2 regions of the Paenibacillus sp. S29 genome follow, and region 2 is predicted to be linked to the other one. Evidence: riboswitches for the same ligand, from Rfam matches in the RefSeq annotation. Region 2 holds a riboswitch; the other holds the start of a gene.
What was found. A riboswitch is a leader RNA that binds a small molecule or an ion and turns the genes downstream of it on or off. The one in region 2 is predicted to bind cyclic di-AMP.

Region 1 (5,268 bases), on a different contig from region 2:
AAAGTGTTCAGTGCAATCTCATTCGGCGTTTTTTGCCGCTGTGCGCCTTCCACGAGCGAAATCATTTTATCAATAAATGTCTCGCCCGGCTCTGTCGTAATTCGCACCTTAATCCGGTCACTGACTACCCGCGTCCCGCCGGTTACCGAGCAAAAATCACCACCCGATTCCTTGATGACCGGAGCCGATTCTCCCGTAATTGCAGATTCATCCACCGAAGCCAGACCTTCAATGACCTCACCATCGCTTGGAATCATTTCGCCCTGGGAGACAATAACCACGTCCCCCTTACGCAATTCGGTTGAGCTAACCACCTGAATGTCATTTCCGATGAGCTTGTTAGCTTGTGTATCCTGCTTGGACTTTTTTAAAGAGGCAGCTTGTGCCTTACCCCGCCCCTCCGCGAGTGCTTCGGCAAAATTAGCAAAAAGCAACGTAAACAACAGAATAACAAACACGGCCAGGTTAAAGCCCATTTCCTTGCCAGTTCCAAAATAACCAGGAAACAGTAACATGAGTAGCACGACCAATGTACTGATCTCCACGACGAACATGACAGGATTTTTCATCATAATCATCGGATTTAATTTTATAAAGCTATCCTTGATCGCATGCTTCAAGATGCTTCTGTCCAGCATGTGTTTGCGTTGTTCCTTCATGATCAAACACCCCGTTCATCCATTCTCATTTTCTTCTTCACATGGTCAAAAATTCAGCAACAGGTCCCAATACGATGACGGGTAAAAAGGTCAACGCACCAATCAGCAGCACGACCCCGATCAGAATGGCTCCAAATAACTTGTTGTCCGTGCGCAGTGTCCCCGTCGTCACCGGAGTCGGTGCTTTGGCATTCAACGAAGCCGCCACAGCCAACAATGCAATCATAGATACATATCGGCCGAAGAACATAACCATCCCCGTCGTCATGTTCCAGAATACATTGTTATCCGAAAGGCCTTCAAATCCCGAACCGTTATTTGCGGCAGATGACGCATATTCATAGAGCACCTGAGTCAACCCGTGATAGCCAGGGTTAGTGACCGCATCGTATCCCCAATGACTCATAAATGCAAGTGCAGTTGGGGCGAGAATGAGAAACGGATGTACCAAAATGGCAATCGCGATCAGCTTCATTTCCTTGCCTTCAATTTTCCTCCCCATAAATTCCGGAGTTCTCCCGACCATCAGTCCGCATATAAACACACCCAGAATCGCATACATCAGCATATTCATCAGTCCGACACCCTTGCCGCCAAAAATGACGTTTAGCATCATTTCTCCCAAAGCAGCCATGCCACCCAGTGGGGTTAGTGTATCATGCATATTATTGACTGAACCTGTCGTTGCCGCTGTTGTGACCGCAGTGAACAAAGCCGATTGTCCAATGCCGAAACGAACCTCTTTCCCTTCCATGCTTCCCTGAGAAGCATCCACACCCAGTGTCTGGATTAACGGATTACCTGTCTTCTCAGACACATACGTAATGGATAGAAAAATAAGAAACAATACCATCATGGAGCTAAAAATAATCCAGCCCTGCTTGCGATTACGGGCAAACAATCCAAAGGTATACGGCAACGAAGCCGGCATTACCCACATTGCCAAAATTTCCAGCACGTTCGTCCAAGGACTTGGATTTTCAAAAGGGTGCGCAGAGTTAGCTCCCGCATAACCACCCCCGTTTGTCCCCAAATGCTTGATGGACTCCAGAGAAGCAATGGGTCCCATAGAAATCTGCTGCTGTGTTCCGCTCAGCGTCGTAAGATCCGCCGTAGGCTGTAGCGTCTGGGGTACCTTCAATCCAACCAGCACCAGCGTAAGCACAAAGGCCAGCGGCAGGAAAATTCTTATGATGGCTTTAATAAAATCTTGAAAGAAATTGCCCATTCCTTCACCGCGCCGCGTCAATCCTCTCATAAAAGCCGCAGCAACCGCAAAACCGGAAGCAGCCGAAGTGAACATCATCATCGTGACGAACGCCATCTGTGTCAGATACGTAAGCCCGCTTTCTCCACTATAATGTTGGAGATTCGTATTCGTCATAAAGCTGATTACCGTATTAAAAGCTAGTGATGCTTCCATATTACTGTTTCCCGCCGGATTACCAGGAAGCATTCCCTGTAAACGCAACAGCAAGTAGCTGATCGCCACAAGCACGACATTCGTTGCAATGAAACTCATAACATACGTAGTCCAACGCATGCTCTCCAGCTTCTTCAATCCTACTATCTTATAAATCAGCTTTTCTGTTCCGCCAAAAATCCGATCCGTCCGATTGGGTTCATTCGAGAATACATGATACATATAGGTGCCCACTGGCTTTACCAAGAGCAGCAATATGACGATCACAATTCCAATTTGAAGCAGCTCCATCCTCTATTCCTCCTTCAAAATGCTCCTGCGTTTGGAACAACAGACCTGCTTCAGAGCACCAAACGTGTGCACACGTTTGCGGAAACCTGCTACCTATGATGCTAAATATTCAGATCTGTTGTTCCCGCCCGCTCTATCCCCTATAGCTGACTAGAACTTTTCAGGGTTCAGGAGCGCGTAGATTAAATACATAAACACAATAGCCGTAAGCCCAAGTATAACGATCATCCTCTTCGTCCTCCTTTAGAGGTCTGCGCATCACACCAGCGTACAAACAGCAGTATCACTCCATAACTCACAGCCATGACGAGCAGCATGTATATATCCATCATGTTCATACCCTCCGTATCGGTCCTCAGATCGCCATTCTTATTTCATCATAAAATCATAAAACAACTATGTTATAAGTGCTTATCCGTTCAGCAGAAAACCCACCTCTCCGTTCAATGTGTAGATCACATGGTCCGCTCCCAATCCTCGATAAATTCCTTGTGGATTACAGCCGTGCGTAATAACATAGATCGATTCCGATGTTAGCGGCCGACATATTTGCAGGAAACGGCAAGTCAGATTCAAGCTGTTCTCGAACAAATACACACTACCAATTTCTTTTTTTGGAAAATTACATTTTCCCGCTTGCATGGTATTGATGCGGACAATGTGCTCCACACCCATTTTTTTGAGCTGTCGTTCCTCCTGAGCGCTATTCGTCAGAACTGCAAACGCCAATTTTTTGAAAATAAGCAATTTCACAAAACTTCTGCCCGCTTCATTCGGTGCAGTGACAATAATTAACCGACCTTCCATCAGTAGCTCCTCTCCCGGTATAAAAAGACAACAAAAAGAAGCCGAAGGAAAAAGGCTTTCCTCCGGCTTCTTACATATCCATGATAAAATAAACCATGGCTGCACACGGCGGTTTGTTGCCTCTCCCTGTACGCTTACGAGGTTAGCTGTCGGATTCGGACGTGAGAGTCGCCCTATTTCTGGCACTTGACCGGAAAATTCACCCCATGAGACACACGGCAAGCCGTACAGTCTCGATTGGTTCCCCCGCTTTTGCAACTGCAAAATTCAGCGCTATAGACATTTCGTTGTTGCTTCATTCAAGTTAATTTGAAATTACGTCTTGAATCATACACCCGCGCATGGAAGACTGTAAAGCTCAACTGCGGGGTTATAAATCGGCCTTTAGAGCATAGAAGATTAATAATAACGCTTACAACGCAACTATGCTTCTCACAGCTCACTCAATCTCTGTTTTTCATCCCTTTTCGAAAATGACAAGCATGTCAATATTGGCGTAGGGTAGAGCGTTTTTGGCCTTTTTTTGTAAAAAGAGAAGAAAATACGCTATATGTACCAGCTAAACACCGATTGAACCCGCTTTTATAAGAAGAAACACCTTAATTCGCTCCATTTGCAATGCGATTTACTGTTTTGAACAAAATACGATTTTACAGCGGCTAAAGGCTTAATACAGCTTTTCCAGACTTGCAACCTTACTTTGAATTGCTTACAATTTAATTGCTGAATATTGAATAAGGAGAGATACTATGACCGTTTATGAATATGATGCGCAAACCCTGCAAGGGAAACCAATTCCGTTATCCACATATAAAGGGAATGTTCTGCTTATTGTGAACACAGCCAGCAAATGCGGGTTAACCCCCCAATACAAAGCGTTACAAGAGCTATATGACCAGTACCATGAACTGGGGCTCGAAATTTTGGGATTTCCCAGCAACCAATTCGCCAAACAAGAGCCAGGTTCCAGCGAGGAGATTTCCGAGTTTTGCCAGATCAATTATGGTGTTACCTTTCCGATGTTCGCCAAGACAGATGTCAATGGCGATCAAGCGCACCCCTTATTTCGCTACCTGACCCAAACAGCTCCGGGGGTATTAGGGTCCAAAGCGATCAAATGGAATTTTACTAAATTCTTAATTACACGAGAAGGTAACGTATTTAAGCGCTATGCACCGCAAACCACTCCAGATAAGCTGGCGGGAGATATAGAGAAGCTTTTGCAGCAAAACTGATATTCTTCTTTATCACAGTTATTAAAACAAAAAAAGCATCCCTTCACGTAAACCGTGTCAGGATGCTTTTTCAACTAGGTCTTGCATATAATGCGGTCGAGAGGACTCGAACCTCCACGGGCGTACGCCCACTACCCCCTCAAGATAGCGTGTCTGCCATTCCACCACGACCGCAAATCATAATGTATTGAGGCAACAGATTTATTATACTCTCTCATCAACTATTTGTAAACACAAATATAATAATTATTTTATATGTTATTTTACCTAACATATATGAGCGATAATAATATTTAATTTGACAAAAGGGCTACTAAAATGTAAAAATATATTACATACATTTCGAATTTTTTCGTTATCCCTAAGTAAAGAGTGAAATAATATAACATAAGGATTCACTTCGAGGAGGCGAACCGCCCTGCATAAAGGCAACCGTTTGCTGAACTATGCATTATTGTTGGACCCTTCCCTACCTGTTGGTGGCTTCACCCGTTTTAACGGACTGGAGAAACTATTCCGCAACGGACATTTGAACAGTCTACAAGATCTGGAACATTACATGCTGGATGATTTGTATCCTCAATTTACAACCGTTGACGGCATGGCTATCAAAAGTCTGTATGTCGCCATCCAGCAGAATGACGGTTGGCGAATCGCTCTCATTGATAAGATGCTGCATACCCAACGTCCCTCCTTGCAGCATGTGAAGGAGTTGCGTCTATCCGGTCAGCGTCTACTTAAGCTCGCTAAGGCTCTTTATCCTTGGCTTGAATTTGACCAGTTGGAATCTATACTCATTCAATACAATGCAATTGGCACACTCGCTACCGTTCACACCTGGATTAACTTCCTC
Region 2 (5,268 bases):
GGACTGAAAAAGCAAATGACAGGCATGGCGACGGAAAATGCACGTGTTGCTTTGGATGAGAAGTTTAAGCTGATCGAGCGGGATGAGGAACGGACATCCAAAGCTGCAAGCAATCTCGGACGTGCCATTGGACTGGATAGCTTGCACCGGGTGGAGGCGTTTGATAACTCCAATATCCAGGGTTCCGATCCAGTCTCCGCCATGATCGTGTTTATTGATGGCAAGCCTGCCAAGAAGGAGTATCGAAAATATAAAATCCGTTCTGTGCAGGGACCCGATGATTATGAAACAATGCGTGAGGTTATCCGACGTAGATATGAACGTGTGCTTAAGGAAAATTTGGAACGTCCCGACTTGATCGTTGTCGATGGTGGACGTGGACAAATTAAGGCGGCGACCGATGTATTGCAAAATGAGCTGGGTTTGTTCATTCCTGTGTGTGGACTGGTGAAGGATGCCAAACATAGAACTTCCCAACTATTAGTGGGAGAGTCCTCTGAGGCCGTGACACTTGCACGCAATAGCGAAGAATTTTATCTACTGCAACGGATTCAGGACGAGGTTCACCGTTTTGCCATCACGTTCCACCGCGAGCAACGCGGCAAATCTATGGTAACTTCCCGGCTGGACTCTATTCCAGGCATCGGCGAGAAACGGCGTAAGTTACTGCTTAAGCATTTTGGATCGCTCAAAAAAATAAGAGAGGCCAGTGTCGAAGACTTCCGGCCTCTCTCTATTGGGGATAAGCTTGCGCGTCAGATTATAGCTGCCCTTCGGGAGGAGGAGTCGTAGAATACGGCTCCTCTTTTTTTATAGGTTCAAACATAATTCGATTTGGCTTTTTAGGACTAAACCAATAAATGATGTAACCCACGATGGCTGGAAGTAAGATCCAGAATAGACCAGCGCTCACATTCACAGTGTCTCCCAGACTCATCACACTAAGTCCCATTAGAATGCTGTCAAAAATAACGTGGCTGAACATGGCGGCAATAAAGCCGTAACGCAGGAACACAAAACTGAACAGCAAACCAAGAAAAGTCAGCTCAATAGGTCTGGAAATCACCGGATAGATCGGATAAAGCGTATGTCCCAGTGCCCAAATCAGCGTGGTGATCAGACAAGCAACAAAAGTGTTTTTCACTATTTTTTTGACCATCGGAATACCAAACAGACGGTAGACAGTCTCTTCTCCAATACCTGCCATCCACGCCATAATCGGCAGTAGCCATGGATAAGCCATATTGTAAGGGGATTGTGTGGCATCTGTGGTGGAGAATGTATTAAATGTGCGCTCCAGTATAAAGAATAAGATGGATTGTACCCCGAGTAAAATAAAGGCCCACAAGTAGCCAACATACATACTGCGAAGCACATACAACCCGTAGCCCGGCTCTTTTGCACGCGGCCATGCATTCAGTCCAACCTGACGCATAAGCCCGTCACCGCCGACCAAGGAGAAGTAGAGCGCTACAGCCATGAAAAAGGTAACACCAATCTGGAAAACCATAAGAAATATAAGCATGCCCTTACCGCCTGCTTCTGCTTGCAATAAAGGCAGCATGTTCATGGTCCCAGCTATACTAGCAATAAAGTATACAACGGATAGAACAATGCCGCGTACAAATGAAGTATGTCGTCGGGTGAGTGACGCATACACAATGGCAAGTACACCCAGTACAAAGCTAAATAGGGCATAACCCGCATAGGTCATCAAATTCGCCCAAAATGTTTGCTTTTCGATATAATCGGTATAGGACGACGGGGCCGAAAAGCTTTGGGTGAAGGAGCGAACATCACCGTCTTCAAAAGTAAAAGCCAGTGTAAGTACCGAGGCGCCGATTTTTTTATCGTCTACGGTATACTTTAATCCGCCTTCTTGTTCAGTGGTCGCAAGCTTCAAATCCGACGGCTTAAAGCCAAAGCGCTTGACCCATACTGCGGCCGCCTGCTCCTTGGCTTCGAGCGTCATGCCGTCCTCAGCCACACGTACAAGCCTGTTACGTGCTTGTTCATCCGTAGAAATATCAGCCTGTGTGTAATTGGTGCTGGAGGTGATCCGTTTAAAGCTAACGACCTTGCCAGTGGATAAATCCACATGAATTTGCAGTTTACTCTTCGCTGAGGATTCAGGCAGATCGACCCGAAAGGTTTCGTAAGGGTAACTCTTTTTCCATGTACGGTCGTACTGTTGAAGCAGTTTTTCTCTAGATAAATAACCGTACAAATCTGTTTCGGCCTGATAGGTCACGACAGGCTCCTCAGGCTGTGATTCAGTATAGCCCAGCTCGGAGCGGGCGAAGTCCAATGCGTGTATGACCGCTTCTTGTTTGCTGATGACCTTTGCGTTCATTACTGATTCTGGACTCGGATTGCTAAGCGAGGGAATAAGCAATTGAAAGATAAAAAAGCAAATCAGGCCAATCCCGCCCAGCAAGCCTAATTTTTTGAAGTTGGCCGTGAGCACGACCGGTTTCCCGATAGGATTCATGAGTTTCCTCCTTAATCTGTAAATAAGAACATCCATTAAAGATATCATACTGCACAGGTTCCCGCCAACAGACCAACGATATTCATGAAAATAGAGCGAAAGCACTTTAAAGTTTCAATAAAATTAGATAAGCTGCGATTAAACGATGCCCATTCGCAAAATAAAGCCAATTTCACGTTTTTTCGGCGAAATCGGTTTTGTGATCTGGATATAGAAGGATTATAATCTTGAGGCAATGCCTATGAAATACATAGGTAATGATATACAGTTGAGCCGAATTTCTATGGGAAAACGGGGGAACCATGTTACTGGGGTGAATTTTACAACCGATCCTGCTGGATCGGAAGTGTAAATAGGGCATACTGTGCTGCCCGAATCCGTCAGCTAACCTCGTAGGCTATGAGCAGGAACCAAGTCAGGCACTCGGTTTTCCGGTGTCTTTTTTTGTGCGTATAAAAGTGTTTGGATTGGTTAGACCGCTGCGGGTGCAGATTATTCTTCCGATTGCTGTTATCCCCGGATTTTTTTATTGTATACCCCCTTTAATGGTTAAAATCCGGAGATAAAGGCAAACGCTTCGCTTCTTCAGAACAATTCTGCCCCTTTCGCTACTGCCCGCCAATAGCACAGGGGGCCGAGTAGTGCTTGACATGCATTCTTCCTGTATTCAGGGAATGCTAATTATAGTTAACTAAGGTTTGGAAAAATCAAAAAATTCAGGGGCAACGACGATCGAAAGATCAAATGGAACGCGTAGCGAGCTTACACCGTATTAAATCACTGATTTTTAGTTTTAAGGATTAGGAGAGAAGTGATGAATAGATGAATCCCAATGCAAGCTGGCTTCGGCTTTCTCCACCGCAGATATTCGTTGCGGGCTTTGCCATTATCATTCTAATAGGTAGCTTATTGTTAATGCTGCCGATCTCCAATACAACAGGAAAGCCACTTGCGTTTATAGACGCTTTGTTTACTGCCGCGTCCGCGACGTGTGTAACAGGGCTTGTCGTTAAGGATACAGGGACCTTTTTCACAACCTTTGGTCAAGTCGTCATCGCTGCACTCATTCAGATTGGCGGTCTCGGCTTTATGACTATGGCTACCTTGATCGCGCTGGTGTTCAAACGTCGGATTTCCTTGCGGGAGCGCCTCATTTTGCAGGAAGCGATGAATCAGACTTCTGTAGAGGGAATTGTCGGGTTAATCCGTAAGGTATTGCTGTACTCACTGGTTATTGAAGGCGTATGCGCTACGATATTCTCGGTTCGCTGGTCCTTTGATATGCCCGTAGGCAGGGCGATTTATTTTGGAATCTGGCATGCCATCTCCATGTTTAACAATGCTGGTTTTGATTTATTCGGTGAATTTCGCAGCTTGACAGGTTATGTATATGATCCGATTGTTAATTTTACCGCAATGTTTCTAATTATTTCTGGCGGCATTGGTTTTGTAGTGATGTCAGACCTGGCAGAATATCGCAAGCGCAAGAGACTGTCCTTGCATACCAAGGTGGTACTCAGCATGACGGGCGCTATGATTGTAGTCGGCACGCTCGTGATTTTTGTATTTGAGTTTACGAATCCAAAGACTCTTGGCTCGCTTGATTGGGGTGGTAAGCTACTGGGATCTTTATTCCAGTCCGTTACCCCCCGTACCGCAGGTGCCAATACGCTGGACATCGCAGGCTTGCGGCAGGCTACGCAGTTTTTTATCATCATACTCATGTTTATTGGGGCTTCCCCTGGTTCCACTGGAGGCGGGATTAAGACAACAACATTCGCCCTGCTCATTGGAGCAGTGATTTCGATGCTGCGGGGGCGGGAAGATATTGTACTGTTCAAGTACCGACTTGCGCAGGGACGAATTTACAAGGCTTTGACCATTACACTGCTGGGGTTGCTGTTCGTGATCGGGGTGACCATGATTTTGTCGGCAACCGAAGATCATCATTTTCTGATGATCTTGTTTGAGACGGTGTCTGCGTTTGGTACGGTGGGGCTGTCGATGGGGCTTACACCTGATTTGACAGTCATAGGCAAGCTGGTGATTACCCTGACGATGTTTGCAGGTAGACTGGGGCCACTCACGCTAGCTTATGCACTGGGGCCGAAAAAGGGTAAAGAATTATATCGTCATCCGGAAGGCAAAATGATTATAGGATAAGGAGTTTTCGAGTAGATATGAAAACGCAGCAGTTTGTAGTTATTGGCTTGGGGCGGTTTGGCTCAAGCCTGGCTTTGCAATTGGTGGATATGGGGTGCGAGGTGCTAGGCATTGACCGGAATGAGGATGTTGTGGACAGTATGAGTGAGATGTTGACACATACTGTCGTGGCGGATGCTACCGATGAAGACTCGTTGCGATCACTGGGCATCCGTAATTTCGATTGTGGCATTGTTGCTATTGGTGATGACATTCAGGTAAGCATCCTCACCGCCATTTTGCTGAAGGAGCTGGGTGTGAAAAAAGTTGTAGCCAAAGCCATATCTGTGCTGCACGGGCGTGCATTAGAAAAGCTCGGTGTGGACCGGATTATTTATCCAGAACGGGATATGGGTATCCGGGTGGCTCACCAGCTAGTCACGCCTAATTTGCTCGATTATTTAGAGTTGTCTAAGGAATACAGTATTGTGGAACTCAATGTACCTGCATGTCTGAATGGCAAAACGCTAGCAGAGCTAAATGCCCGTACCCGCTTTGGTTGTAGCGTCGTGGCGCTTCATACGGCGAACGGTATCCTGATCGCACCGACGGCTATGGATCGGCTAAAAGCAGAT

Region 1: it holds a riboswitch for cyclic di-AMP, as region 2 does, so the genes downstream of both, ACL9RM_RS11925 (hypothetical protein) here and ACL9RM_RS14575 (TrkH family potassium uptake protein) in region 2, are expected to answer to the same signal.

Annotation. Positions count from the first base shown of each region.
Region 1 covers NZ_JBMOUI010000006.1:15,527-20,794, forward strand. Annotated here, with positions in the region: gene kdpB (potassium-transporting ATPase subunit KdpB) at 1-659, opposite strand, end outside; gene kdpA (potassium-transporting ATPase subunit KdpA) at 697-2,373, opposite strand; gene ACL9RM_RS11920 (potassium-transporting ATPase subunit F) at 2,524-2,601, opposite strand; gene ACL9RM_RS11925 (hypothetical protein) at 2,785-3,180, opposite strand; cyclic di-AMP (ydaO/yuaA leader) riboswitch at 3,296-3,463, opposite strand; gene ACL9RM_RS11930 (glutathione peroxidase) at 3,930-4,415, shown strand; tRNA gene ACL9RM_RS11935 (tRNA-Leu) at 4,507-4,589, opposite strand; gene ACL9RM_RS11940 (urease accessory protein UreF) at 4,852-5,268, shown strand, end outside.
Region 2 covers NZ_JBMOUI010000007.1:235,306-240,573, reverse strand. Annotated here, with positions in the region: gene uvrC (excinuclease ABC subunit UvrC) at 1-792, shown strand, start outside; gene ACL9RM_RS14580 (CPBP family intramembrane glutamic endopeptidase) at 761-2,491, opposite strand; cyclic di-AMP (ydaO/yuaA leader) riboswitch at 2,753-2,905, shown strand; gene ACL9RM_RS14575 (TrkH family potassium uptake protein) at 3,314-4,654, shown strand; gene ACL9RM_RS14570 (potassium channel family protein) at 4,672-5,268, shown strand, end outside.